2 linked regions of the Teredinibacter purpureus genome follow. The protein of the gene in region 2 interacts with the protein of the main gene of each other region in a pairwise test. Links are inferred from orthologs where the notes say so. Each region holds a gene or a part of one and is shown on either strand. Other genes may lie near its edges.

Region 1 (15,949 bases), 960 kb from region 2 along the record:
AACCCGCCTTACAGCTTTTTTAAGCGTAAGGCGATACTCCTTGCTTCACTACATTTTTGGCCTTGCTTAGGCTGGTAGGAAGCATTAACCCGTAAGGAGCAAAAATGCGTCATTACGAAATTGTGTTCCTGGTCCACCCTGACCAGAGCGAACAGGTGCCCGGTATGATCGAGCGCTATACTGCGACCGTTAAAGATAGCGGCGGCAGCGTACATCGCCTCGAAGACTGGGGTCGCCGTCAATTGGCTTACTCCATCAACAAAATTCACAAAGCTCACTATGTTTTGATGAACGTTGAATGTACCGATGAAGCCCTTGAAGAGCTTACCACTAACTTCCGTTATAACGATGCTGTGTTGCGAAACATGGTTGTTCGTTGCGACGAAGCGGTGACTGAAGAATCTCCAATCCAGAAAGCTGAGCTAGAGAATCGTGAGCGTAAAAATCGCGCTGAGCGTCGTGCCGCTGAAGCTGCATCTGTAGTAGAAGCCTCGGCCGCAGCTGCAGCCGCAACTAAAACCGAAGAAGCGCCTGCAGCAGCAGAAGCGCCTTCTGAAGAAGCTAAAGGTGAGGAGGAATAATCATGGCTCGTTTTTTCCGTCGTCGTAAGTTTTGCCGTTTCACCGCTGAAGGCGTGAAGCAAATTGACTACAAAGATTTAGACACCTTAAAAGCTTATGTTTCAGAGACTGGCAAAATTGTGCCTAGCCGTATTACTGGAACTAAAGCTCGATATCAGCGTCAGCTGGCTACCGCTGTTAAGCGTGCCCGCTTTTTGGCTTTGTTGCCGTACACTGATTCACACGAGTAATCGAACGAACAAAAGGGTTATAACGCGATGATGCGAACGCTTGCCGAGTTTGTTTTACGCGGGCGCTTTCAAGCAATGGTTATAGCCCTAGTGGGAAGCCTGTTCCCGCTATTAGCATTATTAACGCCAGTGGCCGTAGGGTTGGTGACGTTAAGAAAAGGCTGGCAAGAAGGCGCATTAGTTGTCGGTGGGGTTTCCCTCGCTGTTGTCGCCGTTATAGCAGTGCAAGATCTAGGTGCATTTGCGGTATATCTCAGTGTTGGCGCCATTTTGGTTGCTTATGTTGTGGCAACGGTGTTGCGCTATACCGCGTCTTGGCCCGCAGCACTAAGCGCAATGGTTGCGTTTAGTTTTCTAGTATCGATTTTGGCTTCGGTCACAGTGAGCAACCCCTCTGAAGGTTTATTGGGTTTGTATCAGTCGGTGTTAGATTCGCAGCCAAAGGAAACGCGCGAGCAGTGGGTGACCGTTGTGCGCGAGTTAGATGGCCAGCTTATCGTGGGTGGTATAGCGTTTTCGTTTGCTGTTTACGCATTGTTTGGTGTTTTAATCGCCCGCTGGTGGCAAGCCTTACTGTTTAACCCTGGTGGTTTGCGGGAAGAGTTTCATCAGCTGCGTTTGAATATACATCTCGCTGCGGCTTGTTGTATTGGCTTTTGCTACTGCGAATGGCAGGGTGATAGCTACTTGTACTGGCAGTTGCTAATAGTATTGCCCTTGTTGATGGCCGGCTTGGCGTTATGTCACTGGTTTGTAGCAAGGTTGAAATGGAGTGTTGGCGCGTTAGTTGGGCTGTATTTTAGTTTGGTGTTATTTCCGCCAATACTCTTGCTCGCGCTGCTGCTTGGCTTTTCAGATGTTTGGCTTGATTACAGAAAGCGATTTAATTTGATGCAGCAATAGTGTTGCTGCAGAAACTTTAGAGGAAAGCGAGATGGATGTTATTCTGCTCGAAAAAGTAGGTAAGTTAGGTACCGTAGGCGACAAAGTTACCGTTAAAGCCGGTTTTGGTCGTAACTATTTGGTTCCTCAGGGTAAAGCGATTTCTGCTTCTGCTAGGAACGTTGCTGATTTCGAAGCACGTCGTGCAGAGTTGGAAGCTGCTGCTGCCGACCGTAGAACAAGTGCTGAAGGTCGTGCGAAGCTTCTCGAAGAAAAAGGCGAGTTTAGTATCGTTGCGAAAGCAGGTGATGAAGGTAAATTGTTTGGCTCTATCGGTGCGCGCGATATTGCTGAAGTGATTACTGCTGCTGGCGTAAAAGTCTCTAAGTCTGAGGTTAAGTTGCCTCAGGGTACTTTGCGTGAAATAGGTGAGTTCGACGTTGATGTTCAGTTGCACGTTGATTTAACTCACACTATTAAGCTGGTTGTTTCGGCAGAGTAATGCTTTAACTGGCTGGTGATACAGCCGGTAAGACGCTACAGTACAGGCGTAGTTCGAGGCTGGTTTTTCCGGTGCTCGTCTACGCCTTTTTGCGTTTGCGCGCAGTTAATTAAGAGTATTTAAGTTAAATTTTCGATTATGCCTGAATTAGAAACCCAACAGTTGTCTGATCGTGGACGCTCCGCTAGTAGTGGTGCCATGCCAGAGGGTGGGCCCCTGCCACACTCAATGGAGGCTGAACAGTCCGTTTTGGGCGGGCTAATGCAGGATATGAGTAACTTTGACGCGGTTGCTGAAAATTTAGCTGAAACGGATTTTTTCAAATCCAGCCATCGCAATATTTACCGTGCAATGGTTTTGTTGATCGATAAAGATCAGCCTATTGATGTTATTACCCTTTCTGAATTTCTCTCCCAAACGGATGAACTCGAAGCTTCTGGTGGTTTCGACTATCTGACAGATCTCGCCACAAATGTGCCGAGCAGCGCCAATGTGGTGGCTTACGCGCGAATCGTGCGTGAACGAGCGACATTGCGTCAGTTGATCGCGGCGGCAACCGAAATTAGCCGGGCGAGTTACAACCCTGCTGGCCTCGCTTCCGATGACCTTCTTCAGCTAGCCGAGCGAAAAGTATTACAGATTGCAGAAGAGCGCCCGAAAGAAGGGGGCTTTGAAGATGTTAATTCGTTGCTGAAAAAAACAGCCGCTAAAATTGATGAATTATTTAATTCCGACTCAGATATTACCGGCCTTTCTACAGGATTGACGGAACTCGACGAGCGAACGTCGGGCTGGCAGAGCGGTGAGCTTATCATTCTTGCCGCTCGCCCCTCTATGGGGAAAACCGCTTTAGCCCTCAATTTTGTTGAAGCGGCGTTGTTTACGCAAGAACGCCCAGTATTGGTCTTTAGCTTAGAGATGCCTGCGGACTCCTTAGTGATGCGTATGCTTTCGTCTGTTGGTCGTATTGATCAAGGCGCGTTACGCAATGGCAATTTAAGTGATGAAGATTTGCCTAAGCTCGAAGCTGCATTTCGTAAAATGAAAGATAAAAAGCTGTTTATCGACGATACGGCAGGCCTCTCCCCCAACGAGGTGCGGGCACGTACACGTCGTATCGCGCGTGAGCATGGTAACCCTGCCATGATCATGGTCGATTATCTTCAGCTCATGCAGATCAGTGGGTTTACAGAAGGGCGAACGCAGGAGATTTCAGAGATTTCCCGTTCGATGAAGGCGCTAGCGAAGGAGTATGAATGTCCTGTTATTGCGCTTTCTCAGTTGAACCGAGGCGTGGAGCAACGCCCGAATAAGCGCCCAATGAACTCTGATTTACGTGAATCCGGTGCTATCGAGCAGGATGCGGACGTCATTTTATTTATCTACCGCGATGAGTATTACAACGAAGAAAGTAATGATAAGGGAATGGCAGAGCTGATCGTGGGTAAGCAGCGAAACGGCGAAGTGGGTACAAGTAGAGCAGCGTTCGTTGGGAAGTACACTCGTTTTGATAACCTCGCGCCAGAATATTTTTCCCAGCACGACTAGTTAGGTATAACGGCTTTCATGCAAATTTTTCATCATATCAATAGTATTCGATCAGCGTTAGAAGCGGCTCGTATCGACAACAAAACGGTTGCTTTTGTCCCTACGATGGGAAATCTACATGCCGCGCATTTAGCGTTGGTGAAGCAAGCACAATCGCTTTGCGATGTCGTAGTCGTAAGCATATTCGTGAATCGCCTCCAGTTTGGTCTAAATGAGGATTGGGATAAATACCCTAGAACGTTAGAAGAGGACAGCCATAAGTTACGGGGCATTGGCTGCGACTTTTTGTTTTGTCCGGATGAGCATGAAATATACCCCAACGGAATGGATGAGCAGACACGTGTGATCGTGCCGTCTATGGCTAATGTACTTTGTGGTGCGAGTAGACCGGGGCACTTCGAAGGCGTAACGACCGTGGTGACCAAGTTGTTCAATATAGTTCAGCCCGATACAGCGATATTTGGTATTAAGGATTACCAGCAGTTAGCTATAATACGACGCATGGCAGAAGACCTGTGTATTCCCGTAAAAATAATTGCGGGCGATATTATTCGCGAAGCTGATGGCTTGGCAATGAGTTCTAGAAATGGGTTTATATCGGCGCAAGAGCGCCCACATGCGAACCAGCTGAATCGGTCGCTTCAGTGGGTATTACAGAAAGTAGTGGAAGGTGAGCGAGATTTTCTTCGCTTGGAACATGAAGCAAAAGAACAAATTAATGTGGCCGGATTTAAGCCTGACTATTTTACTATCTGTAATAGTAAAACGTTGGAGCCTGCTGCAGATGATGATTTAAATATCACCATATTGGGCGCAATGTACACACAACGCGCAAGACTTATCGATAACATGTCCATAGAGTTGGACTGTATTAAATAGAAAAAAGTAGAGGCAATTTTATGCAAATTACGCTGTTAAAAGGTAAGTTGCACATGGCCTGTGTGACCCAGGCTGAACTCTGGTACGACGGTTCTTGTGCAATTGATGCAGATTTAGTGGCGCTCGCGGGCTTGCGTGAATTTGAGCGTATCGATATTTACAATGTGGATAATGGCGAACGTTTTTCGACCTATGTCATTTTGGCTGAATCGGGCTCTAAAACAATATCTATGAACGGTGCTGCGGCTCGTAGAGTTCAAGTTGGTGATCGTATTATTATTGCGGCGTACGGCCAAATGAGTGAAGGCGAAGCCGAAAATTTTAAACCGCGCCTCGTTTACCTAAAGCAAGACAATTCCGTGGATCGCACTAGCAACACAATTGCGGTACAGGTCGAATAGCCTGCAGCGTTAAGTGTTTAATTGGGTGGCGCTTGGCTTGTTGCGGGTGGTGTTCGAATAGATCTCTAGCGTCATAGCGCTGGTTGGGTTTTCCTTGGTCATGATTGTGATAGCCGCAGTGTAAAGCAGCGGCATTCTCCATTGCTGTTTTATGCGCTTTATTTTTATCCTATAGCAATGCCTGCGGGCTACGTTAAATTTTTTTGTCCCATCTCAACCAAAGTCGAATTCCTCTCTGGGCCCGCTGTCTGCTAATGTGGAAACACGTTATCATTCATCCGTTTGATGCTCTGTGGCGACCTATCGTCAGAGCGTCGCCTCAATAATAATACTAATTTGAAGTCTGCTGTGAAGCAACTTTACCTATGGAGTCGAGACATGTCAGACAACAATCTGTACCCCGTTCCTGAAGCCTTCGCTGCTTCTGCACATATCAATAAAGAAAAATATGATGAAATGTATGCGCAGTCGATAAACGACCCGGCCGAGTTTTGGGCGCAACAAGCAGAAGATTTTTTAAAGTGGGATAAAAAGTGGTCCAGTGTTCGTGAATTTGATTTTCGTAAGGGTGAAGCAACATGGTTTAGAGATGGCAAATTAAATGTCAGTACTAACTGTGTTGACCGACATTTAGCCACGCGTGCCGATCAGGTCGCGATTATTTGGGAAGGGGATGATCCTACCGTAGATTTAAAAATCACTTACAAAGAGCTTCACGAAAAAGTTTCTAAACTCGGTAATGTTTTGAAAGCTCGTGGCGTGAAGAAGGGCGATCGTGTTTGTATCTATCTGCCCATGATTCCTGAAGCAGCCTACGCAATGTTGGCCTGCGCAAGAATCGGTGCTGTTCATTCTATTGTTTTTGGTGGTTTTTCACCCGAGGCATTAAAAGACCGTATTCAAGATTCTGACTGTAAGGTTGTTATTACGTCAGACGAGGGCTTGCGGGGTGGCCGAGCAGTGCCATTAAAGGCCAATGCAGACAAAGCCGTAAGCCAGTGCCCTAATGTCAGTACGTTGCTGGTTGTTAAACGTACTGGTGGCGAGGTGGCTTGGAACCCAGTGCGTGACGTATGGTACCACGAGCAAATGGCTGAAGTGGGTGCTGATTGCCCTCCCGAACCTATGGATTCAGAAGATCCGTTGTTTATTCTTTATACCTCAGGCTCTACAGGCAAGCCAAAAGGGGTTTTACATACAACGGGCGGTTACTTGCTACAAGCGGCAATGACCCATAAATATGTCTTTGATTATCAGGAAGGCGAGGTCTATTGGTGTACCGCAGATGTGGGATGGGTAACAGGGCATTCCTATATCGTATACGGCCCTCTGACCAATGGCGCAACAACCTTAATGTTTGAAGGTGTACCTACTTACCCAACGGCTGCGCGTTGCTGGGAAGTGTGCGATAAGCACAACGTTGCGAGCTTTTACACAGCGCCTACCGCGATCAGGGCCTTGATGGGCCAAGGCGATGATTTTGTAAAGAGCACTTCACGGCAATCGCTACGCATCTTAGGCACAGTGGGCGAGCCCATTAACCCAGAAGCTTGGGAGTGGTACTACAACGTGATTGGTGACGGTCGTTGCCCCATCATGGATACGTGGTGGCAAACCGAAACTGGCGCGCACATGCTAACGCCTCTTCCAGGTGCAACGGCACTTAAGCCAGGCTCGGCCACGTTGCCGTTCTTTGGGGTTGAACCTGTATTATTGGATTCAGACGGAAAAGAAATTGATGGCGTTGGTGCCGGTAGTTTGGCGATTAAAGCGTCTTGGCCTAGCCAAATTCGATCGATTTACGGCGATCATGATCGAATGATTCAAACCTACTTCACGACTTTTCCTGGCTACTATTTTACCGGCGACGGAGCACGTCGCGACGCAGACGGTTACTACTGGATTACCGGCCGCGTTGACGATGTTATTAACGTTTCGGGTCACCGAATGGGTACCGCTGAAGTTGAAGGTGCGTTAGCCCTACATGACAAAGTGGCTGAAGCGGCTGTCGTTGGCTTTCCACATAGTATCAAAGGGCAGGGTATTTATGCCTACGTGACGTTGATGACAGGGGAGAAGCCTAGCGATGCGCTGAAGAAAGAGCTCGTGGCCATGTGTGTCAAAGAAATTGGCCCTATTGCTAAGCCAGACGAAATCCAGTGGGCGCCAGGCTTACCGAAAACACGATCGGGTAAGATCATGCGCCGTATATTACGTAAAATAGCCGCAAACGAAGTGGATGAATTGGGTGATACCTCAACATTGGCCGATCCGAGTGTTGTGGATGATCTGATCGAAAATCGCTTAACAAAATAGTTAAGCTTAAACCCATTGCGATAGCCTCGCGCTTACCCGCCAACTGCTAAAGCGGTTGGCGGGGCTTTCTTTAATCCCGTTCACTGACTGTTGTCCCGCACAAAACTGAGTGCTTGGACGATCACGCTACCCACGGCAATAGTCGTTGGGGCCAAACAATTCCTTACCTTATATTCCTTATGTCCTCTTTCTCGATAGGCGGTCTACTGGTGTCCCTACGAACTCGCCGTTTGGGTCCTGTTTGGCTGTGTCTTCCACCGTCCGACCTGTTTAGAGCGTATGTTTGTTTCGGCAAATGGTCAGCGGTGCCGTACTAATTTTACGTCGCCTGCGTTAAACTCCCGATCTAATTGAACGACGCGCTGCCTGCGCCATAGGAGACTCTCTTGAAAATTGAAAACGACTGTGTGGTATCTATCCATTACACCCTTACTGACGAGCAAGGAGAGGTGCTGGATTCCTCTATTGATGCGGAACCGCTGAAGTATTTAGCGGGTGCAGGCAATATTATTCCTGGCCTTGAAAATGCGCTTGTCGGTTGCGTGGTGGGCGACAAGAAAAGCGTTACCGTACCGCCTGCGGATGGCTATGGCGAATACATCGACGAGCTAGTGCAAACACTGCCGCGTGAATCTTTTGCTGGTATCGAGAAAATCGAAGTGGGTATGGAGTTTCAGGCTCAGACCGAAGCCGGTGGAGAACAATTTGTTGTGGTAAAAGAAGTCACTGAGGAAGGTATTTCCATCGACGGAAACCACGAACTCGCCGGAATGGTATTGAACTTTGATGTAACGGTTGAAGAGGTTCGCGAAGCAACTGCTGAAGAACTCGATCATGGTCACGTACATTAACCGCGACGGATAATTTTGTCGTTGGTGTTGCCGTCATCTTGAAGTTTCAAGTTGGCGGTAATATTCTCAGCGTATGAATCCGAACCGAGTACTAAAGGAAATAGCGTGAGTACTGTCTTTATCGATAAAAAAATTTCAGCGCTTGTATCGCCTGATATTACCCTCAATGTACTTTCTCAAGAGGAAGTTGCCCGCCTAGCAAAACGTAGTAACGCAGACGTCTACGAAACATTTCGTCGTTGTTCGCTTGCCGCACTTAATACCGGGGCCGAAACCGATAATACTCAGCAGGTCCTCGATGCTTTTTCTGACTTCTCTATCGATGTCATTCAGCAAGAGCGTGGTATCAAAATCAAATTGGAAAACGCCCCGGCCAATGCCTTTGTTGATGGCGAAATTATTCAAGGTATCAAAGAGCATCTATTTTCTGCTCTGCGCGACATTATCTACATCAACAATGAATTACTGGAAAATAGCGACGCTGATTTTTCTACATCGGAAGGTATTACAAACGGTGTGTTCCATATTCTACGTAACGCAGGGTTATTGAGAACGGATATATCACCGAGTATTGTGGTGTGTTGGGGAGGGCATTCTATTGGCGAAATAGAATATGATTACGCTAAAGAAGTGGGATATCAGCTTGGCTTGCGTAAAATGGATATTTGTACGGGGTGTGGCCCAGGGGCAATGAAAGGTCCTATGAAGGGTGCAACTTTTGGGCATGCAAAGCAGCGGGTAGGTGGGCGATACATAGGGATAACTGAGCCAGGTATTATTGCAGCCGAATCCCCCAACCCAATCGTAAACGAGTTGGTGATAATGCCCGATATCGAAAAACGCTTGGAAGCTTTCGTACGCAGCGGGCATGGTATTGTCGTCTTTCCTGGCGGTGCAGGCACCGCCGAAGAGATTCTGTATATACTTGGTATTCTTTTGCACCCCTCGAATAAAGAGCTTCCTTTTCCCCTAATTTTTACAGGGCCGAAAAGTTCCGGTGAATATTTTCGACAGATTGATGATTTCATTGGTGGTGCGTTAGGTGTAGAAGCACAATCGCTCTACGAAATTGTGCTTGCTGATCCGGCCGAGGTGGCCAGAAAAATGCACAAAGGTATGGCGAATGTAAAAGATTATCGCAAGAAAACGCATGATGCTTATTACTATAACTGGGTTATTAATATCGATAAGGACTTCCAAGTACCTTTTTTGCCAAACCATGCCAACATGGCGCAGTTAAAGTTGACAAAAAATCAACCCTCCCATGAATTGGCTTCTAATTTGAGAAAGGCATTTTCTGGAATTGTCGATGGAAATGTTAAAGAGCATGGTATTCGCGCTGTCGCTGAACATGGCCCATACGAAATTCAAGGCGATGCTAATGTCATCATGCCGTTAGATCGTTTATTACGTTCATTTGTGCAGCAAGATAGAATGAAAATACCTACCGAAACCTATATACCCTGTTACCGTATAGTGCAGTAGCGAGAGCAGTATGTCTGAAGAGAATGATTTTGGCCGTTTAATTGGCGATGACGTAAAACCGCTTAAAGTAGAAAAGCGCGTAATAATAAACTCGTCAAAAGATAATGACGTTGATAAAGAAACTCGTCGTCTAGCGGCGCAAGAGGTGGCCGAAGAGAAGCAAGATCCGTTAACCGTGCCCGTCGACCTTGTCGAGCCCTTGGCGGAGCTAAGCTTTCAGCGCCCTGGCGTGCAACACGGTGTTTTTAAAAACCTTCGGTTGGGTAAGTATAAGTTAGATGCTCGGCTGGATTTGCACCGACTAACTGTCGAACAAGCTCGTAAAATTATTTTTGAATTTATACATGATTGTCTTGAGGCGGATGTGCGTTGCGCTTTGATTACGCATGGCAAAGGTGAGGGCCGCGAAATACCTGCGCTCTTGAAAAGCTGTGTCGCACACTGGTTGCCGCAGTTTGATGCGGTGTTGGCTTTTCATACAGCTCAAAAACACCACGGAAGCTATGGCGCAACTTATGTTTTACTTCGAAAAAGTGATAAGAAAAAATTGGAAAACAAAGAGCGCCATTCGAAGAAACGATTTTAAATGGCCGTTTATAACATAAGGAAGAAATCATGCTTTACCCCATGTTTGCCTATGTAGCCTTTATATTTTTATTTATTTGTTACAATTTCTACCTTCGGTTTCAGTCTGTTCGAGGCCGAAAGGTGAGTATGGGCTATTATCGATTATACGACCCCAAAAATGCCGAAATCCCAATAGCTATAATCGCAGGCGCTAAACATTTGGCGAACATGTTCGAAACACCAGTGTTATTCTATGTGGTGTCTATTTTGGCTATAGTGTTACAGCAAGAAACTACCGTAATGATTGGCCTTGCGTGGTGCTATGTGGTTTCACGAGGTGTGCATGCATTTGTTCACACCACTTACAATAATGTCTTCCATCGGCTGATAATCTTTTGGGTTAGCATATTTTTACTAATGTCCATGTGGGTTAGCTTGGCTATGTCGGTGTAGAGCGTTACTCCCCTTTATAGCAAAGGGAAAGGTTAGCTACCAATATAGCGCTTTCGTTTACTTGCCTTTAGTTTTGTTAGGTCTGCCATGCAAAGGCCATCAAGACAATCGCCAAATTCCGGATCTAAGCTGAAGACTATGGATTGAAAACCACCGGCTTCAAACAAGCCCGTGTATTGTTTAAACAGAACGGGCAATTTATGGCCTTTTTGGGCGAAAATGTTTTGCATAACCTCGAAACTTTTATCGGCTTCGTAATCACAAAATATTTTATCTAAGCGATTCATTGTTTCCGTCGATAGCAGGTATGGGTGGTTGGCCTTTGCTAAATCGTTTGGACACGCGTAATAACGGCGATAAAAATAGACCAACGTGTCCATCAGGTCTTTCGGGTAATCTGCACTCATGCTAACGGGGCCAATTAGGTAACGCACGTTTGGATTGTGTGCCAAATAAGCACCGAGACCCTGCCATAGGTAATCTAAACACGCTTTCCCCCAATATTGAGGCGCGACGAAACTGCGCCCCAGCTCTACGCCTTGCTCAAAGTACGGCATCATTTCCGGTGAAAATCGATACAGGCTACTGGTATAAAGCCCTTTTATGCCTTTCTTTTTTAACACCTGTAAACCCTCGCCTATGCGATAGGAACCGGCAATTTCCTGATTGTTGGCATTCCATAATACTAAGTGGCGATAGTCATGATCGTATTCGTCAAGATCGCGCTTTTGGCCGGTACCTTCACCCACCATACGAAAGGCGAGTTCGCGTAAGCGACCTATTTCTTTAAGAACCGAGGAGTTGTTTTTATAATTGAGAAGGTAAATTTCATTGTTGTCTCGAGTTTCCCCTATTTTCTGCGACTGATTAAGTTCCTTCATTATTTTGTTAGAAGGCTCTGCGTTGGCAATTTTTTTCTGTGTATAAAATCGGTTGCCCGTGTGCTTGCCAATTTTATATACATGGTTTTTTAGTCGCTTTACCAACGTGCGATCGAGAAGCTGTTCGGTATTGAGTTCATCAGGGGATATGAGTTCCCCAATACTAAAGCGAATTTCGGTCGAATGTTTGTTGAACATTTCATGAGCGAGTAGCGCAGTGCCGAGTGGTTTGTAGAGGGCTGATGCACCGTAAAACAGAAGTGAGTTTTTTGCTTGAATATGAACAGGCAGTAATGGTGCGCCAGATTTTCGTGCGAAGTGTAAAAAGCCAGGTCGCCAAAGAACGTCTTTCACTCCACTCGGTCGGGCGCGGGAAACTTCTCCTGCAGGAAAAACAATAATTGCTTCATCTTGATTCAGTAGTTCGATAACACGCTTATAGCTTTTGCGGGCACTACTGCCATTCATGTTGTCGAGAGGTATCAAAAGTTCATGTAAACCCTCAAAATTCATTAGCATATCATTAGCTAAAATTTTGACGTCGGTACGTACTTCACTGATTAATTTTAGTAACGCTAGGCCATCAAGTGAACCTATTGGATGGTTGGCGATAATGACGACACGTCCTTGCGGGGGAATTCGGGCCTTATCGCGCTCGTTGACAGTATAGGTAAAACAGAAAAAATCAAAGACGTTTTGTATGAAAGCAACACCTTTGCTATCGCCGTACTTTTCTAAAAAGCCATTAATTTCATTTTCATAGACAAGTTTTTGCAATAGCTTGAGGGTTGGTTTACGAATTAAAGCGGGCTTTTTAGCAAACGTGGGGAATTTGTTCGTGATGGCTTGTTCAACATTTATCATGATAGAAACCTTTCCTGGTTTGCCTGTGTGTATAACGTTATGTAAGGCCGCTTTTCGAAAAAAGCTGCACTAGCTTCCTTCGCAGGCTAAGCTTGGCAGATGACTTTAATGTGACAGTTTGCTGAATATTTGGTGTTTTATGTTAACGATTGACAGTAATAAAATTTATAATTTTTGGTTTGATAATTGTGTCGAGAATGCGGCTTCGTTAAACCGAGTTGCTAAGCGCTGGTATAGCGGCGGCCCGAGTTTTGATGCAGAGATAAGGCAAGTATTTGGCCCACTATTTGAGACGCTGCCGGTCTCGGCAAAGGTTCTGAATGTAGAGAGTAATGTATCCGTTAACGAGCTGCTTGCCGCTATCCTAGTGTTTGACCAGTTTAGTCGGAATTGTTTCCGTAGCAGTGCGCGTGCATTTGAGTATGACCCATTAGCGCTTAGCTTGCTGGATATTGTATTGGCTAGGTCACTGGATATGCCGATAGCGCCAATCGTGTGTACTTTTGTATACATGCCTTTGCAGCACGCCGAGGACATGGCGCGACAAGAGCAGGGGGTTGAGTTGTTCGATGCATTGGCGTGCAGAGCGGAGCCACCTTACAAGGATTATATAGAGGGAACTGCGGCCTACGCGCGAGAGCATAGGCAGATTATTGAAGCGTTTGGACGTTTCCCTCACCGCAACGTAGCGCTTGGCCGTGAGTCTACTGCTGAGGAGTTGGCCTATTTAGCGTCGGGCGGCAAGCGTTTTGGTCAATAGGTTCTATAGGCTGCTCAGTTGAGCCCGTTGCCGTTCTAGTAGTGATTGGAAGGGTTGCTGAAAGCCTGCTACTACCTTGCGGCCATCTAAAGCCCCTACTTCTAGAAACTGAAGGCGACGGCGAATAAGGTCGTCACTTGCTGCATGAGATTCAAGCACTAAGCCTGCGATGGGTAGATTTGCTGGCGCCAGATCTAAGTGATTAGCCGATACGAAGGCGGCTAAATCCAGCGGGATATTATTGGTAATACTTGCGAGTTCAACGATGAGCCATGCACTACACGCGGCTCGAAATAAGGCTTCGTTTTCCGTGTCGTTGGCGGCGAAGCACAATCGAATAAGGTCTCCTTCTAATTCGTAACCTGTTCCGTTGTAAAGGGCCAATACATCGCTAATTGTGTGCTGTACGGTGCTGAGTGTTTTTCTGAAGCTTTCACCATTTAACTGCTGGTTAAGAACGGCTAAATTTTTAATATGGATGATGGCATAGACTTTAGGTAGTGCGTCTAACGCTGCCAACGCTTGCTGCTGGGCGATGTCGTTTTCGCTGCTTTCACGCTCATCGTCTGCTTTCTCATCATCGCTCTTTTTGATGGGTAGATATTGAAAGGACTTACAACGATAGCAATCCCCAATAACCAAGGTTAGTAGTGTCGCAATTAGCAGGACAGCAAACCACTTGCGAGTGCGGCCAATGGTGGGTTTGTCTTCAATAGTGACAGACAGGTAGCCGGCGATACTGTCGTGCAGAACGATAGGGGCGGTATAACTTTGTGTAGCGTCGGTTAGGGAGCGTGTATCTCCAGCTTGAACGAGCAGGTTGTTTTCTACGTCGTGTAGAGTCGCTAAGCGTGTATAAGGGTTTTCCATTACGTCGCGGAGTATTACTTGAAGCCGAACAAGGTCGTGATTAAAGCTGGCATCGATTGCCTGATTCGCGGCCATGGAGGCGAGCGCGTTCCCGTAGTGCTGGCTATGAGTGCTATTTAACTGTTGCAGGCGTGGTAGGGTAATCATAATCGCGAGTGCAACTCCGCCAATAATGCCTATTAAGCAGGCAGAGAGCGGAGAAAAGCCGTTAAATTGAAGTCTCAATGCGTACCCCTCATCTTGTTATCGCATTCGTCCACCTCTTTGGCGGGGCGGGCCAGTTACCATAGAGGCAAATAGTCTTATTGGCAATTGCAGTGTCCGCAATATTTTTTCGTTGTCTTCCTTTATAATGCCGGCCGATCTAGTTAGTAGGACAAGGGCTCCGTTGTGCGTGAACTAATACTTATTAATATCTCCGGCGATGATAAACCGGGGGTTACCTCAGAAGTTACCGCTATTTTGGCGGAAAACAATGGCAATGTGCTGGATATTGGTCAAGCGGTTATCCACGATCAGCTTTCATTAGGAATGTTGGTTGAAGTACCGGATGGAAGCGATTCTTCCCCTGTCGTAAAGAATATTCTTTATCGAATGCATGACATTGGTATGCAAGTACGCTTTCAACCGATACCAGAGGGCAGCTATGCCGAATGGATTAGTCATCAAGGTAAAGAGCGGCATATTGTGACGTTGCTCGCGCGACAGATAACCGCTAGCCAAATTGCAGCGCTCACGCGCGTGGTCGCCGAGCATAACTTGAATATTGATAATATCAGCCGGTTATCGGGCCGAGTGCCATTAGACGAAAGCGATAAAGATTCTATCGCGTGCGTGGAATTTTCGGCGCGTGGCGTGGCCGGTAATATCGGGCAGCTTCGAGCAGATTTTGCAGAGCTAGCGTCTGAGCTTGATGTGGATATCGCGTTTCAGGAAGACAATATGTTCCGCCGTACACGTCGGCTGGTATGTTTTGATATGGACTCAACGCTGATTGAGGCGGAGGTCATCGATGAGCTAGCCAAGGCGGCCGGTGTCGGCGAGCAAGTTGCAGCGATAACCGAGGCCGCAATGCGCGGAGAGATCGATTTTAACGAGAGCTTTAAGCAACGCATGTCGTTATTAAAAGGGCTTGATGAGTCTGTTTTGGCTGGCATTGCCGAAAGCCTGCCGGTAACCGAAGGTGCTGAGCGGCTAATTTCAACCTTAAGTAAGCTAGGCTACAAAACGGCTATCTTATCGGGCGGATTCAATTATTTTGGTCGGTATTTGCAGGGCAAGTTGGGCATAGACTATGTCTATGCTAATGATCTAGAGATTGTCGACGGTAAAGTAACCGGTGAAGTGAACGGTGAGATTGTTAATGGTGCGCGTAAAGCTGCGTTGTTAACCGAGCTTGCCGAGCAAGAAGGCATTTCGTTGAAGCAAGTTGTCGCGGTGGGTGACGGTGCGAATGACTTGCCTATGCTTAGTATTGCGGGCTTAGGTATCGCGTTTCGTGCGAAACCGTTGGTTAGAGCGGAGGCAAAGCAAGCTATCTCGACCTTGGGTTTGGACGCGATTCTGTACTTAATGGGTTTTCGCGACCGCGAAATAGACTAAATTTGCGACTATTTGCCGCTGAGAGTGTTGGTTTTTCCGTAGTGCAGGAGTGTGTTGTTGAGCGTAACGCATGGAAAACCTTTAGCACTAAATTTCGTAATTTGGTTATGGTGTTTTAAGTGGTTTGAAAAGTTTGTTATGTTAAGGGAGTAGCGCACGTTTTAGGCGCCTCCAGCGTCCGCTCTTAAAGACCAGAGGCGAAACAAACAATAACAGGGAGCTAAACTTGAATTCATACGCGAGTCGATCACGCACAGTTGGGATGTTACCGAATGCT
Region 2 (16,083 bases):
CCGTACATGGCCGTTCGAACAGCGTCTACGTCAACCGTTTTGGCTTTTTCAACGGCTTTCGCCCATGCTTTAAAGCCTATGTAGGTTGCTTCCATAGGGTCGTTGGTAACACGGTTGTCGTCGCCGATAAATTTCAACCAGTCTTCAATGAAGGCGTCGTTGGCTTCATCATCAACGCTCATGAAATAGTTCCATGCGGCTAAGTGACCCACCAATGGCTTAGTGTCAAAGCCTGATAACTCTTCTTCACCAACGGAGAAAGCTACAACAGGAATATCTTCTGCGGATATACCGGCATTACCCAGCTCTTTGTAGAAAGGTACGTTTGCGTCACCGTTGATGGTGGATACAACCGCTGTTTTCTTGCCTGCTGAGCCAAATTTCTTAATTTCGGACACGCGTGTTTGCCAATCGGAATGACCAAACGGTGTGTAGTTAATTGAAATATCATCAGCGGCAACACCTTTACTTAGCAGGTACTGCTCTAGAATTTTATTCGTTGTACGAGGGTAAACATAATCCGTACCTTCGAGTACCCAGCGCTTTACCGCACCGCCGTCTTTACTCATTAAGTAGTCCACCGCAGGAATGGCCTGTTGGTTGGGCGCAGCGCCCGTGTAGAATACATTTCGTGACGATTCTTCACCTTCGTACTGCACAGGGTAAAAGAGTAAACCATTCAATTCTTCGATAACGGGTAATACAGATTTACGCGATACCGATGTCCAACATCCAAAAATTACATCTACTTTTTCTTTTTCTAGTAGCTCTTTTGTTTTCTCTGCAAACAGTGGCCAATTTGACGCTGGATCCACAACAACCGCTTCTAGCTTTTTACCTAGTAAACCGCCTTTAGCGTTTTGTGCTTCTATCATCATTAAAACAGTATCTTTTAACGTGGTTTCACTAATAGCCATGGTGCCCGAAAGCGAATGCAAGACACCCACTTTAATTGTGTCTGCTGCCTGCGCGGTATATGCGCTTAACGTTAATGCAGCGGCCCCCAAGGCCATACCGGTTTTTTTCATGAACTTATTCATCTGTGTCTCCTCCGCAGAGTTCTTGTTGTAGGTTTAACTCTTACCCTTTATGCGAAGGGACTGAATGCAGAAATAACGCCAACTTAATTAAACGCGCCAAAACAAGCTGGACGAGGAGTTCAACCTATTGAATTATAAGGATATTATTTCACGGACAATTCTACGCACTGATTAACACGTCAAGCAGGCGCGCAAACCGGCACCAAATGGATGCAGTTTTTTTAGAGGCCAGAAAGGTTTACACCATAATGGTGCGTGTGATGTGCTAGGTAGGAAAGAAAACGAGGTACAGACCCAAAAACAAGGAAAATGCCGCCACGAATCCCTGAAAAAGTGCATGCAGTGGCCAGTCGCAACGCACGGCTATGCGCATTGAATGTGCAAATACGCCGCTTAGAGCGGTCATGGCCATGGCCACGCCTGCACTAAAAAATAACACGTATATAATGCCCATTGCTGGCTGTGCCAACTCGGCTAATGGTAGTAACGCTAATAACGGTGCTGAGCCGGCAGTACCATGAAGTAACCCTACAAAGGGCGCACCTAACGTGCTTAGCGGTTTATTTTTTTCTTTTTTCTCGCCAAAAAATAATCGGCGAAAGGCAAATAATCCAATCAAGATTAACGCGTAAGCCACAGCGCGTTCTGCAAACTCACTTAAGTTAACGGGTATCGCACTACCCGCTAGCAAGACCAGTAACGAAACCAGTAGCAGCGCGAAGCCGTGCCCAAGTGACCAATGCAAACCAAACCGAAAGGTTGCTAAACGTGAGCGCGGCGCAGTGGAGCATGAGCGTTGGTTTTCACTCGAGGTTAGGCCGCCCACCGCCGCAACATGATCCGGGTCGAACGCGTGTACAACGCCGAGCGCGAGCCCCATCATAAGGAAACTTGTAAGTGCGGTGGTATCCATAAGCCTGTCCTGTCAATACCTTACTAAGGGTTTAACATGCCTTGTTGTTCGATAAAGGCAATAATGGTGCTAAGGCCGGTATTGTCTTTAAGGTTCGAAAATACAAACGGTTTTTCGCCACGCATTTTTTTCGCGTCGCGGTCCATTACGCTAAGGTCTGCGCCAACCATTGGAGCAAGGTCTATTTTATTGATAATCAGTAGATCCGATTTTGTAATACCGGGCCCTCCTTTTCGTGGGATTTTGTCGCCCGCAGAAACGTCTATAACATACAGCGTAAGGTCGGATAGCTCTGGGCTAAATGTGGCCGCTAAATTATCACCACCACTTTCAATTAGTATCACATCTAATGCAGGAAACTTTTCCTGCAATTCGGCAACAGCCGATAAATTCATTGACGCATCTTCTCGAATAGCGGTATGCGGGCAACCACCCGTTTCGACCCCCATAATACGTTCCTGTTCTAAGACGTTATGACGCAACAGAAATTCGGCATCTTCACGGGTGTAGATATCGTTGGTAATTACCGCGAGGTCGTAACGATTTTTTAGTTCGGCGCACAGGGCTTTAACAAGGGCAGTTTTTCCGGACCCTACTGGGCCGCCAATACCGAGTCTTAATGCAGGTTTTTTAAGTGTCATAAATACTACTTCTAATGTTTTGGTTAACGTAAAGCACTTTACGATCTAAATAATCGCGAATACTGCCGTTCGTGTCGAGAAGACGCAATGGCTAATGCCGGTAGCCCCACACCCAGCTCTTCGTCACTAAGGTGTTTGGCTTTTTCACACACTGATGGAATGGGTTCCATCAGTGTCATTAACAGTTGTTGTGCATGGGTTTGCCCCAGCGGTACAGATTTGGTGGCTGCCGCAATTTGATTTTCTAACCAACTCCACATAAACCCTTGTGCTAAATCATCGAGTTCAATTTTCCACTGCACGCCGGCCAAAGCAAACTGTGTTACGAAGCTACTTGGGCTTTCTAGCGGTGTTTGTGCGGCCGTTATATTCAGCGAGCACAATAAACGCTTAAGTGCCTTGCCCAGTTGTTCGTCTTCCAAGAGTAGCTCATGGGTTTCTCGGTTTGCGCGTATAAAATTGTTCCAGCGATTCACCTCACTAATGTCGTTACGTTGCCACGCGTTGTATAGCCGCCGTAATATTGGCAAATCTAATTGCCCCACACTGTAGGCAAGAATGCCCGCTATCCAATTGGGTAAGGCCTCTGTTTCGGTTAGCCACTCGGCATCCACCGCGTATTCTTGACCTTGAGAATAGGCGTAAGCCCCTACCGGTAACGATGGGCTCACTAAATGCAGCAGATGTAATAAGGTATGTTTGCTCATCAATGATCGTGATGATGATGGCCACCACTTCCGTGGTAGGCGCCGTTTTCGGGATGGAAGGGTTTGTGGGCATGACTAACCGATAACCCCAAACCGCGCACCATATCGTCTAATACGTGATCGTGTAGAAAGCGCAAAAAACCTTCGCCAATCTGTAACGGCACATGCCTATTGCCCAAGTGGTAGGCGGCACGTGTGAGCAATAATACGTTCTGACTTACCACTTCACTAACGGATTCCTGCGCGGCAATAACACGTACCACTTCTCCACTTTTACACTGTAGGAATTCTCCGTGCTCAAGTACATGACCCCGCTCAAGAAACCAACCTAAATCGATGCCTTGCGCGGTTTTAACTTTATGGCGGCTTTTTTTGCGCTCCTCGTATGTCACCACTACCTCTAAGTCATTCGCTTCGAGGTCTTTTTTTATTTCGTATGCTTCTAACATTTAACCGTTAATACTCTTTAGAGTGAATGTGGGTGAGGAATACCGGGGCAATACTTAAAACAAAAAGTATCGTTGCGCTAAGGGTAATTCTTCTGCAGGCTCGCAGGTTAATAACTGTCCATCGGCACGCACTTCGTAGGTTTCTGGGTCTACTTCCATTTCGGGCTGATAGGCGTTATGCACCATATCTTTTTTCTGAATGCTGCGGCAGGCTTTCACCGCCACTAAGCGACGCTCTAATTCATAACTCGCGGCAATTCCCGCCTCTATCGCGGCTTGGCTAACAAAGCTAACCGATGTACCGATGCAGGCTTTGCCATAGGCACCAAACATAGGGCGATAATGCACAGGCTGCGGTGTTGGGATAGACGCATTGGGGTCTCCCATTGGAGCCGCCGCTATCGCACCACCTTTAATAATCATGGACGGCTTTACACCAAAAAATGCAGGTTTCCATAACACTAAGTCGGCGAGTTTTCCTACTTCTATCGAACCCACTTCGTGCGCAATGCCATGAGCCAGCGCGGGGTTAATGGTGTATTTTGCAATGTAACGTTTTGCTCGAAAATTATCGCTATTGGCGCTATCTTCGGGCAAGGCACCGCGCTGCACTTTCATTTTGTGGGCAGTTTGCCATGTACGGCAAATCACTTCACCAACGCGGCCCATTGCTTGCGAATCGGAGGCGATCATAGAAAATGCTCCAAGGTCGTGCAGAATATCTTCCGCGGCAATGGTTTCTTTTCGAATACGAGAATCTGCAAAGGCAACGTCTTCTGGAATGTTGGGGTCTAGGTGATGGCACACCATCAACATATCCAAATGTTCGTCTACGGTGTTAATGGTGTAAGGGCGCGTTGGGTTGGTGGACGATGGCAAAACGTTATCGGAGCCACACGCTTTGATAATGTCTGGCGCATGCCCGCCACCTGCACCTTCGGTGTGGTAGGTGTGAATGGTACGGCCCTTGAACGCCGCCAAGGTGTCTTCAACAAAACCGGATTCGTTTAAGGTGTCGGTATGAATTGCTACTTGTACATCGTAGTTTTCAGCAACGGTTAAACAGTTATCGATGGAGGCCGGTGTGGTGCCCCAATCTTCGTGGAGCTTTAAACCTAACGCACCCGCTTCGATTTGTTCGTTTAACGCGGTTGGTAAGCTTGCGTTACCCTTGCCTAAAAACCCGAGGTTCATCGAGAACGATTCTGCCGCTTCGAGCATTTTTTGCATGTGCCACGGGCCAGGCGTACAGGTGGTAGCGTTTGTGCCGGTCGCGGGGCCCGTGCCACCCCCTATCATGGTAGTGGTGCCACTCATTAACGCTTCTTCTATTTGCTGTGGGCAAATAAAGTGAATATGCGAATCGATGGCTCCGGCCGTTAATATTTGCCCTTCTCCGGCAATAATTTCTGTACCGGGGCCAATTTCAATTGTCACGTTAGGTTGAATATCGGGGTTGCCGGCTTTGCCAATGGTCACAATGCGGCCATTTTTTAACGCGACGTCGGCTTTAACAATACCCCAATGGTCGAGAATTAGCGCATTGGTAATAACAGTATCGGGTGTATCCGCACAGGAGGCTTGGCTCTGCCCCATTCCGTCGCGAATAACTTTACCGCCGCCAAATTTTACTTCTTCACCGTAGTGAGTAAAATCTTTTTCGACTTCAATCCACAGGGCGGTGTCACCTAATCTTACTCGGTCACCTACGGTAGGGCCGAACATATCCGCGTAGGCTTTGCGATCTATTTTACTCATTGTATTCTCCTAGTACCGGTTAATAGGCCCTGTTAAAGGCTGCCCATTACGTCGCCGCGGAAACCAAATATTTTTTTGTCGCCGGCTATTTCAACTAATTCTATTTCGCGATGTTGCCCCGGTTCGAAACGCACAGCCGTGCCTGCTGCAATGTTAAGACGAAAACCTTTTGTTGGTTCACGATCAAAATGAAGCGCCGGGTTGGTTTCGTAAAAGTGGTAGTGAGACCCAACTTGAATAGGACGGTCTCCGGTATTAGCAATGGTAATGTTAAGCGTTTTACGGCCAACATTAAGGGCTATTTCGCCTGGTTGAATATTATATTCGCCGGGTATCATGAGGGGATCCTTATACAATGGGCTCGTGAACAGTGACAAGTTTTGTGCCATCGGGAAACGTCGCTTCTACTTGCACGTCGTGAATCATTTCGGGAATACCGTCCATGACATCTTCACGGCTTAGCAGGGTTCGGCCATAACTCATAAGCTCTGCTACGCTCTTTCCCTCGCGCGCACCTTCCATTATCTCGGCAGAGATAAACGCGATAGATTCTGGGTAGTTTAATTTTAAACCTTTGGCTTTTCGTCTTTCCGCTACCAGTGCTGCCGTAAATATAAGTAGTTTATCTTTATCTCGTGGACTGAGTTCCATTGTGGATCTCCCTTAAAGTTGTGCTAATGTCAGAATTTAAGTATTCCAAATACGCGGTATTACGGCGTCTTGCTGGTTAAACAGCGGCCGTAGTTGCTGCCAAATATATTCGAATCCTTTTCGGCAAAAGGCCACATCGTCGCCTAGATAACGCGCAATAAAGAACGCGTTTTTCTGAGTGATACCCCAGTGTTCTTTTTCAGCAGGGCGCATGAGTTCAAGCGATTCATACAATTGATCGATAACGTTTCGGTCCACCTCAACCGTCATGATGAAGGTGCCGAGTGTATTTTTATTTTGCAATCCCCATACCGATAGCTGAAGTTCGCCGCCTGCCTGAATAGTGTTGCGCTCAATAAATTGTGGAATACCCGCTTGCCATACTTCTAGAGATTGTCTGCACTCACCGGTCGCGAACGTTTCACCGCTAGCGATTCGCCCTAGTCGCACAATATCCCATCCGGCGTAGCGGGCATCGGGCTCTAAATCGATACGCGTTTTTAAGCGCCCATTTGCACTGTCGAACACAATGGTTTCTTGCGGTAACCATTCTAAACACGCACCACTAGCAACCTTAAACTGGATGGTTTGGCACTGTTGTTGTGCGGCGCCTTTTGCACCGTATATTTTACCCGCGGAGGGCGTCGTTAATAGCGCGTGTGTGTTGGGCTCTAGCGTTGCGGAAATTTTTAGCTCATCACCAATCACCATGCCACCCGGCGGGTGCAGTATATAAAGATGGCAACAACCATTAGTTTCGGGATAGAACGGTCGCTGCACACGCAGCGGGCCATAATGACGAGACCCCGTTAATACCGTTTTAGTGGGGCGCGCGCTTAACGTTAACTCAAGTGTTGCAACCCACACTCTTGTGGTAGACGGTTGTTTGTCGTTCAGCGGAGAAGGTTCTTCAGCAGTGACTGAACTGGCGGAGCTAGACGTCATAACGGTTTTATAGAACCCGAGTATTAAGAGAAGACGTGAACTTAACGCAGACGAAGCCATGGAACAAGCCTGAACCTATACTCTTAGACAAAACGGTCATAAAATACCCACCATTTTGACGGTTTAAATGCGTTACACTGCTTCACTATCTTTCTTTATTAAACCATTATTGCGACGACTAAACCCTCATGATCGATCAACTTGCTAAACAGCTCTTCAACGACATTAACCACAAGTTCTCTAGCCTATCGGGCAATACTGATACCGACGCCTCAGCGTCTCAGCTGCGCGTCATCATTGAATCGGCACTGAAAAAACTTAACTTAGTCACACGTGAAGAATTCGATACACAACAAGCGGTGTTGTTACGGACACGAGAAAAACTTGATGCACTGGAGAAAACGCTCGCGCAATTCGAAAAAGAGCACGCATCTAAGGGCTAATCACTTACAGCCAGATGTGCCCTTGCTTTATAGAATGACGACAAATAACCATAATCGCCATTTGCACGCACAGGGAAAATTATGTCTCTCGCCGTCGTCTACACTCGCGCCCAGCTCGGTATTGAAGCTCCACTCGTTACCGTCGAAACTCATCTTTCAAACGGTTTACCCGGCTTTACAATTGTGGGCTTACCCGAAACGGCTGTAAAAGAAAGTAAAGACCGCGTGCGCAGTGCACTACTTAATAGCCACTTTGAATTTCCGCAACGGCGCATTACGGTTAACCTTGCACCCGCCGATTTACCCAAAGAGGGAGGCCGCTACGACCTTGCTATTGCGCTTGGCATACTGGCCGCGTCGGAACAAATCCCAAAAGACGAATTACACCACTATGAGTTCATGGGGGAGCTGGCACTTTCCGGCGATCTACGCCGCATTCGTGGCGCCATTCCTTCTGCCATTGCCTGCGGGGTTTCGCAGCGCACCATCATTGCGCCTACGGCTAACAGCGACGAGATAGCATTGTGCGAATCCACCACGCTACTCACCGCACCAAACTTACTCAGCGTGTGCGCGCATTTACACAAGCGTCACCTTTTAACGGCACCAACAGCACCCCCTCCCGTCACCGTGCAATACCCTTTTGATATGTCAGAAATAAAAGGGCAAGCGCACGCACGGCGAGCACTTGAAATTGCCGCGAGCGGTGGTCACAACCTATTATTGTTTGGCCCGCCCGGCACAGGGAAATCCATGCTAGCGTCGCGGCTGCCCACTATCATGCCGCCGCTAGAGCAACGCGAGGCGCTGCAAATTGCAGCCGTTAAATCTGTCGCCAGCCGAACCGTAAATGAAGGTTGGCGCACTCGTCCATTCCGCTCGCCCCACCATACCTCCTCTGCCATTGCATTGGTGGGCGGTGGCAGTAACCCTCGCCCTGGCGAGATTTCGCTTGCGCATCATGGGGTGCTTTTTCTTGATGAACTACCCGAATTTCCTCGCGCGGTATTAGAAGTGCTGCGCGAACCCTTGGAAAGCGGTCATATTTGTATTTCGCGCGCAAATGCCCAAGTAGAATACCCTGCAAAATTCCAGCTTATTGCCGCAATGAACCCATGCCCGTGTGGTTTTGTGGGCGACAGAACCGATCGGTGCCGCTGTACTCCGTCTCAGATTGCACGTTACCGCGATAAGATTTCTGGCCCACTGTTAGACCGCATAGACCTGCACATTGCCGTTGGCTCTATTCCCATTGCCGACCTCCAAAAAAAGCCCGACGGCGAAACCAGCCAAGCGATACGCACGCGAGTAATTCAAACACGCGCGGTTCAACTGGCGAGGCAAGGCTGCCCCAACGCAGAATTAAGAGGTAAAGCCCTTAGCCGACATTGTGCGTTAGCAGAACCCGAGCAGCAATTGCTCGCCGCAGCGCTATCACGGTTACAGCTCTCCGCACGCTCGTACGACCGTATTATTAAAGTCGCTCGCACACTGGCCGACATGGCCGGTTGCGAACAGATTGCCACCGTGCATATTTCTGAAGCATTGGGTTACCGCAATCTAGACCGTGCTACCGATCAGCGCATCACGTCTACCGCACCCGCGTAAATTCGGAGGGATATAACAGTGACTTTTTACTCGAGACGATACCGACACCCGAACCACCCCCCCCCTCTTTTTTACAGGAAGGCTTTCAACAGCTTGCCGAAACAGGTATCGGAAACTGCGGTATTGCATGATTTTCATGCCTCAATATTTTACCAACCTCAGTTCAGTCATAAAACTGATGCCTACCAAGCGCAAGGTTATACACTCTAAATAGGCGTCTCTCTAAAGATAAACCGTTTTCTTCTAGACCCAACGCTTATACACGCTAGAATAGCCGACCATTCATGGCTACCGAGGTTAGCGTGGCAAACAAACTTAACCCGCGTCAACATATCGCCGTACACTATATCGACGGCCCATGCCTTGTACTGGCTGGCGCAGGTAGCGGTAAGACCAGCGTTATCACCCGCAAAATTGCCTATCTCATACAGCAATGCGATATGCCCGCGCGCCATATTGCCGCCGTTACATTTACCAATAAAGCCGCTCGCGAGATGAAAGAGCGTGTGAGTAAATTGGTGAATGGCGCCGCTGCACGGGGCTTAACCGTTTCTACGTTTCACAACCTTGGCTTGAATATTATCCGCCGAGAGCTAAAACATCTTGGTTATAAATCGGGCTTTACCATTTTTGATGCTGAAGATGCCGGCTCGTTACTGAAAGAAATTATGCTGAAGGACGGTGATATGGATACCGACCTCGTGCAAAGCGTACAGAACCAAATATCGAACTGGAAAAGCGGCCTAGTTGAGCCACAGCAGGCGTTGGAACACGCGCAAAGCTCCGGAGAACAAACTTGGGCGCTGATATACGAACGCTATAACAAAGCACTACGCGCTTATAATGCCGTTGATTTCGACGATTTGATCCGCCTTCCCTCACAACTCTTTGCCACCAATGCCGAGGCGCTCGGCCGCTGGCAGCAACGTATCCGCTACCTGTTGGTGGACGAATACCAAGATACCAATTCCAGCCAATACCAACTCGTTAAACAGCTAATCGGTGACCGTGGAGCGCTCACCGTGGTAGGCGATGACGATCAGTCTATTTACGCATGGCGCGGCGCACGCCCCGAAAACCTCAGTTTATTGAAAGAAGACTTCCCCACATTGGAAGTTATCAAGCTTGAGCAAAACTACCGTTCAACCGCACGTATATTAAAAGTTGCTAACGAACTGATTGCCCACAACCCCCACGACTTCGACAAAACGTTGTGGAGTGATCTGGGTATGGGCGAACCACTGCGCCTATTACGTTGTTCAACAGAAGACGCCGAATCTGAGCGGGTAGCAACGGAGATTATTACGCAGCGGTTGCGTCGGCAATGTAAGTTCCGTGACTTCGCCGTGCTCTATCGTGGCAATCATCAGTCGCGACTGCTTGAGCTTAAATTGCAGCATCACCAAATTCCGTACAACATTAGCGGCGGCACCAGTTTTTTTGCGCGCGCCGAGATTAAGGATGTGATGGGCTACCTACGCCTGCTGGTAAACCCAACCGACGACAATGCCTTTTTACGTATTATCAATACCCCTCGTCGGCATATTGGCACCGGTACACTTGAGGCCCTCGCACATTATGCGACCGATCGTGAAGTCAGTTTACTGGCCGCTTGCGACGAGGTGGGCCTACAAACCGTACTCCCCAAAAAAGGCTTAGAGCGACTGCGCGAATTTTCGCTCTGGCTCAGCCGTGTACGCGATAACTGCCACAATAATGAGCCCGTTGCTGCTATACGGGAGATGGTAGAAGACATCGACTATGAAGGCTGGCTATACCAAAACACCAGCTCACCTACCGTAGCCGAGAAACGTATGGATAACGTATGGACACTTATCGACTCCATTCGCAATTCGCTCGAAAAACACGAAGACGAAACGGCTTCTAACGAAGAGCGTGTTAACCAAGCGGTGTCTCGGCTAATGCTCCAAGATTTACTCGATCGCCAAGAGGAAGAAGATGTAACCGATCGCGTGCAATTAATGACACTTCACGCCTCCAAAGGCTTGGAGTTTCCACACGTATACCTGATAGGAATGGAAGAAGAGTTGCTTCCCCACCGTAACAGCATTGAAGAAAACAATATCGAGGAAGAACGCCGCCTTACCTATGTCGGCATTACCCGTGCACAAAAAACACTCACTATGTCGCTGGCCGCAACCCGTAAGCAATTTGGCGAAAAAGTCGATACGTTGGCCAGCCGCTTTTTAGCCGAGCTACCCGACGAAGATATTGAACGAGAAGGCTTTGCGCCCGTATCAAAAGAACAACTCGAGAAGAAAGGTGCAGAAACTTTCTCGTCTATCAAAAAACTGTTCGACTAAACCTCACGGCACATACCGCTATTCGCCGCAATTTACAGGCAAAAAAAACCCGCGCCACTTAGAGCGGCGCGGGTTTAGATACACACGTTAACACTTACTTAGATTTTTCTACCATGTAGTCTACAGTCGCTTTTAACTCGTCATCTGAACAGTCAAAGCACAAGCCTTTTGCGGGCATACCGTTGAAACCTTTGATCGCGCTGGCGTACAACACGTCCATACCTTTACCAATACGTGGCGCCCAAGCAGCAACATCGCCAAGTTTTGGTGCACCAGCAGCGCCGGTTGCATGACAAGCTACACACTTTTTATAAATATCTTCACCCGAACGGGCCGTACCTTCTGCGACAACCGGTTTAACGGTTGCCGCGCAATCGTCGCCTGCCATACAGATATCGCCTACAGGCTTAATGCGCTCAGCCACACCCGAATCGGCCGCCCAAACACTCGCCGTTAATAACACCAAACCAAAAACGGCCATTTTTATCATTTTCATATTGATCACCTTGAATAATTACGCTCAAAAGCCCCGAAAAATTTGTGGACGGAATTATAGCGGTTAAACTGCAAAATAGGCAGAGGTAAAACGATCACGGACATAGACGAATTCACACAGTAACGGTATTATGCGCAGCCTATCTGCACCCGTAGCTCAGCTGGATAGAGTAGGTGGCTTCGAACCACTTGGTCGGGAGTTCGAATCTCTCCGGGTGCGCCATATAATAGAACCTCGCCAAATGGCGGGGTTTTTTTATGTCCAAATTTTGACATCTAAACCTCGCAAAACGTCACCTGCCACTCAACGCGCCTTGAGAGGCCAGCACAACCACGACTAATCTCCAACATTTTGCATCTGTGGTAACGCTAAAAGCCGCTCAGTATTTATAGCATAGCCAACACACCTCTGGAGGCAATTAGGCCTTTCATCCCATTTATCGTACAAATAACGTTCAACCCTAAAATAAACCGTTATTTAGCCTCAAAAAGTGCACTATTTCCCACTTTTCTCGATTGTAAATGTAACCGGTTTCACTTAGTGTGCACATTGGCCCGAATTGGACCAATCCATAAAAAGAATGGTCGTTGTCTTATCGCCTTAGACCATCTTAAACGCTATCAATCAATCTACAGGAGTCGTACACCCATGAAAAAATTTGGGAGCTTTCGCCGAAATTTACTCGCAGCACACATCGCTGCAATCACCTTCGCTAGCTGCAGTTCAATCGCACTAGCGCAAGATGGGCTTGAAGAAGAAGTTATTGTTACCGGTGTTCGTGGTGCACAGGAACGCGCAATTGATTTAAAACGCAACGCGACTAATATCGTCGATGCCGTTTCCGCCGAAGACATTGGTCGTCTGCCAGACGTTACTATTGCCGATTCATTGCAACGTATTACCGGTGTTCAAATAGAACGTAGAGGCGGCCAAGGTGGCGTTGTCTCTGTTCGTGGTATGAAAGAAGTACTGGGTACCTTAAACGGTGAATATTTCTTACTTCCAGCCAGTGTTACCTCTAACGGATTAGACTTTACCGATGTGCCTTCTAGCATGGTATCCGGTTTAAACGTGAGTAAATCTCAGGCCGCTAGTACGCTTGAAGGCGGTATTGGTGGCAATATTAACCTGGTAACCGGCCGCGCACTCGACCGCGATGAAGGCCTTACCGGTTCCGCTCGCATTCAGCTTGGCCAAGGTTCCGTTACAAAGGAGACCGATCCAGAGCTAAGCGCTTTATTGAGCTGGAACCACGACGATAAGCTCGCCACATCGTTAGCGGTTTCTTATGGTGATTCCACCTTGTTAAACAACCAAGGTCGGTTGCGTACCGACCGTGTAGCCGAAAGCTGGGGTTGTACTGGTGCTGCAGGCGATGAGTGTTACGACCTCGACGGCAATGGTGATACCTCCGGTGATTTTATTAACCCGATGAATTGGCAGAGCCCAGAATTCTCTTCCAACCAAATCGAGCGTGAACGCTTAGGTTTGATGTATAACTTTAACCTCGCCATTAGCGATGCCTTTACGTTAAATGCCGACGTTTTCTACGTTGACATGGATGAAAAATCGGCTGGCAACTTCCTATACTTGGGCAACCAAATTGGCGGCCGTGCAGGCTTCCATGAATACGTTGCGGTTACAGGCGAGCCTGCCATTGTAAACCCTGGCGATGGTAGCTTGGGCGGACAGCCATTTTACGCCACCGACATGAATATGATGGTGTCCGGTTTTGTTGCTGGTGTTAAGGGTATTTACCGCGAGACAAGTGCAACGAACAATAATGTTGAACTTGCATATGATAACGACGGCATGTTCACCGGTAGTGTTCGCTGGGTTTCTGGTCACGCCTCTTCTACCTCTAACGATCTGACTCTTTCTCAAATCACTACGCCAAAAGACGTGGCTCGTAGTGAAGGCGCCACTCCGGTCAATATTAACCCCGGTGCCATTGATGATGGTCTTGTATACCCTATGAGCGTTACCTTGCGCGAAGACAATGTACTGTTGGCGCTTGACCAAGGTATTGTAGACAAGATGGGCGCACAAGAAGCTTGGTACATACATTCAGGTTGGGTTGAAGGCGAATATTCATCGGCCAAATTTGACGTACTGCGTGCAGACGGCCAATTTGAATTCGAAGAAGACGGCATAACCTCTATTGATGTTGGCTTACGTTTCTCTACACGTAACATCAAGCACAACAATGTTTCCTTCTTCTCCCCTTCAGGCATTATGAATGCAGACGGCGAAGAATTGCTCAACAAATACCACGAAGTTGGCTACGCCGTTGGCCAAGCCGGCACCACAGGTACAGCGCAAGGCTTAACCTACGATCCACTGCCTGTTATTCAACTCGAAGATTCGGCTCTGGATGGCTACATTACTAACGTAACGAGTTTTGGTGATGTACTACAAGGCTTTAATGGTTCTGTGCCAATGGTTGATGCAGGCGCTATTGATGACCCCCTCTCATTCTTAGATAACTTATACGGCCCAGGTCAAGCAATTGCCAACCCCGATCGCTCGTATAACGTTGTAGAAGATAAAACCTCTGCGTTTGCGCAAGCCAATTTTGCCAAAGATCTTACCGATACCATTTCGCTTACCGGTAATGCAGGCGTTCGTTACGTACGTACAGACTTAACCGTTACCCAAAACATTACGGATGCTAATAGCTTAAATCCGTTAATTTTGGCTGGTGTTGACCCCAACCACACCACCTATGTTGATCTAGGCGATCAGATCACCGATATCACTTACAATCACTTTTTGCCTAGCGTGAATTTGGCCTTCAATTTTACTGAAGAGTTTAAATTGCGACTCGCCTATGATGAACGTATCTCGCTTCAAGATCTCAACAACTTGGGCGACGGTTCTATCACCTATTATTCCTCAGAAGAAGGCGCTGAAACCTTCCAGCGTGTAAGCTCTCGCCAGAACAACGGCAATCCTTACCTTCGCCCATGGCAAGCCACTACGCAGAATATCGCGTTCGAATGGTACCCAAGTGATACCACTGTTGTTGCGCTCGGTTATTTCAACATCGATATCAACAGCTTTACACACGACGCCGTTGAGCATAACCCAAGCCTTACCGATAGTGACGGCGTTGTACGTCGTGGTGCAGAAGAGCGCACTATATCCAATGGCGAAGGTGGCAACGTAGCCGGTTGGGAATTCTCCTACCAGCAGAGTTTCGAAAACTTGCCAAGCTTGCTAGCCAATACTGGTGTTACGTTTAACTACACCTATTCGCCAAGCGAAAGCCCTGACGAAAAAACCCTGCCTAATGGCGATATCGCGCCGTTTAACAACACTGCCGAAAACCAGTCAAACTTAGTATTGTGGTATCAAGACGACGCTCTCGAATTTCGAATTGCGGCTAACTACTTGAGCGAGCAATACGAAGCAGACACATCGGGTTGGATGTGGGCGCCAGCAAACGACGCAGACGGCATGCCTCAGTACTTAAATTCAACCGTATTTGTTGATTTGAGCGGTAGCTACACGTTAAACGATTCGCTGCAATTCACGCTAGCCGTTAACAACTTGACTGAAGAAGACAACATTTCGTATACGCAATGGTCAGACTACATTCACGACTACGACTTGTTTGAACGTCGCATCACCCTAGGCGCGAACTTCTCGTTCTAAGCCGTTTAACCCTAGCGTAGAGCTTGCTCTGCGCTAGGGTATTCCCCCTATTCCAAGCACACAATACTGAGAAAGAGGCCCTCTGTGTCAGACAACCGCATTCAAAAAATTGTAATAGTTGGTGGTGGAACCGCTGGCTGGATGGCGGCCTGTACGCTGGCAAATAGATTCAGCAACAAGAATCTGAACATAACCTTAGTAGAGTCTCCCAGCATTAACACTGTCGGTGTCGGTGAGGCCACCGTTCCGTATATAAAAGAATTTCTGCAAGACCTCAAAATAGATGAAGTTGATTTTATAAAACAGACCAATGCTACCTATAAATTGGCCATTGAGTTCGACGGCTGGCATTCAGAAGGCCAATCGTTTATGCACCCTTTTGCCGGGTACGGAGCACGAATAGCCCGTATTCCTTTCCATCATTATTGGATAAAACTAAAAGCCACCCATA

The links.
Region 1: the proteins of rep (region 2) and dnaB interact in binary tests that used the Escherichia coli proteins (3 or more experiments, as listed by UniProt). The link is inferred for Teredinibacter purpureus from one-to-one orthologs.

What each region holds. Positions count from the first base shown.
Region 1 is NZ_CP060092.1:107,786-123,734, reverse strand. What follows is about bases 1,775-4,568. They hold dnaB (replicative DNA helicase), read left to right. Parts: upstream 1,775-2,393; coding sequence 2,394-3,743; downstream 3,744-4,568. Other genes in these bases: panC (pantoate--beta-alanine ligase), read left to right, coding at 3,762-4,568; rplI (50S ribosomal protein L9), read left to right, coding at 1,775-2,195. In the rest of the region: rpsF (30S ribosomal protein S6), read left to right, coding at 105-581; rpsR (30S ribosomal protein S18), read left to right, coding at 584-811; H5647_RS00435 (YybS family protein), read left to right, coding at 839-1,714; more of rplI, read left to right, coding at 1,746-1,774; more of panC, read left to right, coding at 4,569-4,622; panD (aspartate 1-decarboxylase), read left to right, coding at 4,643-5,023; acs (acetate--CoA ligase), read left to right, coding at 5,402-7,339; H5647_RS00405 (FKBP-type peptidyl-prolyl cis-trans isomerase), read left to right, coding at 7,726-8,190; nucleotide 5'-monophosphate nucleosidase PpnN, read left to right, coding at 8,296-9,675; DNA endonuclease SmrA, read left to right, coding at 9,686-10,261; H5647_RS00390 (MAPEG family protein), read left to right, coding at 10,291-10,695; H5647_RS00385 (GNAT family N-acyltransferase), read right to left, coding at 10,728-12,440; H5647_RS00380 (DUF924 family protein), read left to right, coding at 12,580-13,200; H5647_RS00375 (hypothetical protein), read right to left, coding at 13,204-14,295; phosphoserine phosphatase SerB, read left to right, coding at 14,461-15,672; H5647_RS00365 (eCIS core domain-containing protein), read left to right, coding at 15,899-15,949. UniProt on the Escherichia coli protein: The main replicative DNA helicase, it participates in initiation and elongation during chromosome replication. Travels ahead of the DNA replisome, separating dsDNA into templates for DNA synthesis.
Region 2 is NZ_CP060092.1:1,076,470-1,092,552, reverse strand. What follows is about bases 9,032-11,959. They hold rep (DNA helicase Rep), read left to right. Parts: upstream 9,032-9,439; coding sequence 9,440-11,479; downstream 11,480-11,959. Other genes in these bases: H5647_RS04645 (c-type cytochrome), read right to left, coding at 11,574-11,959; H5647_RS04655 (YifB family Mg chelatase-like AAA ATPase), read left to right, coding at 9,032-9,155. Also shown: urtA (urea ABC transporter substrate-binding protein), read right to left, coding at 1-1,040; H5647_RS04700 (urease accessory protein UreH), read right to left, coding at 1,306-1,953; urease accessory protein UreG, read right to left, coding at 1,977-2,594; H5647_RS04690 (urease accessory protein UreF), read right to left, coding at 2,633-3,301; urease accessory protein UreE, read right to left, coding at 3,301-3,750; ureC (urease subunit alpha), read right to left, coding at 3,805-5,508; H5647_RS04675 (urease subunit beta), read right to left, coding at 5,541-5,846; ureA (urease subunit gamma), read right to left, coding at 5,857-6,159; H5647_RS04665 (urease accessory protein UreD), read right to left, coding at 6,196-7,164; H5647_RS04660 (accessory factor UbiK family protein), read left to right, coding at 7,293-7,547; more of H5647_RS04655, read left to right, coding at 7,629-9,031; more of H5647_RS04645, read right to left, coding at 11,960-11,981; H5647_RS04635 (TonB-dependent receptor), read left to right, coding at 12,624-15,632; H5647_RS04630 (tryptophan halogenase family protein), read left to right, coding at 15,717-16,083. UniProt on the Escherichia coli protein: Rep helicase is a single-stranded (ss)DNA-dependent ATPase involved in DNA replication; it can initiate unwinding at a nick in the DNA. It binds to ssDNA and acts in a progressive fashion along the DNA in the 3' to 5' direction.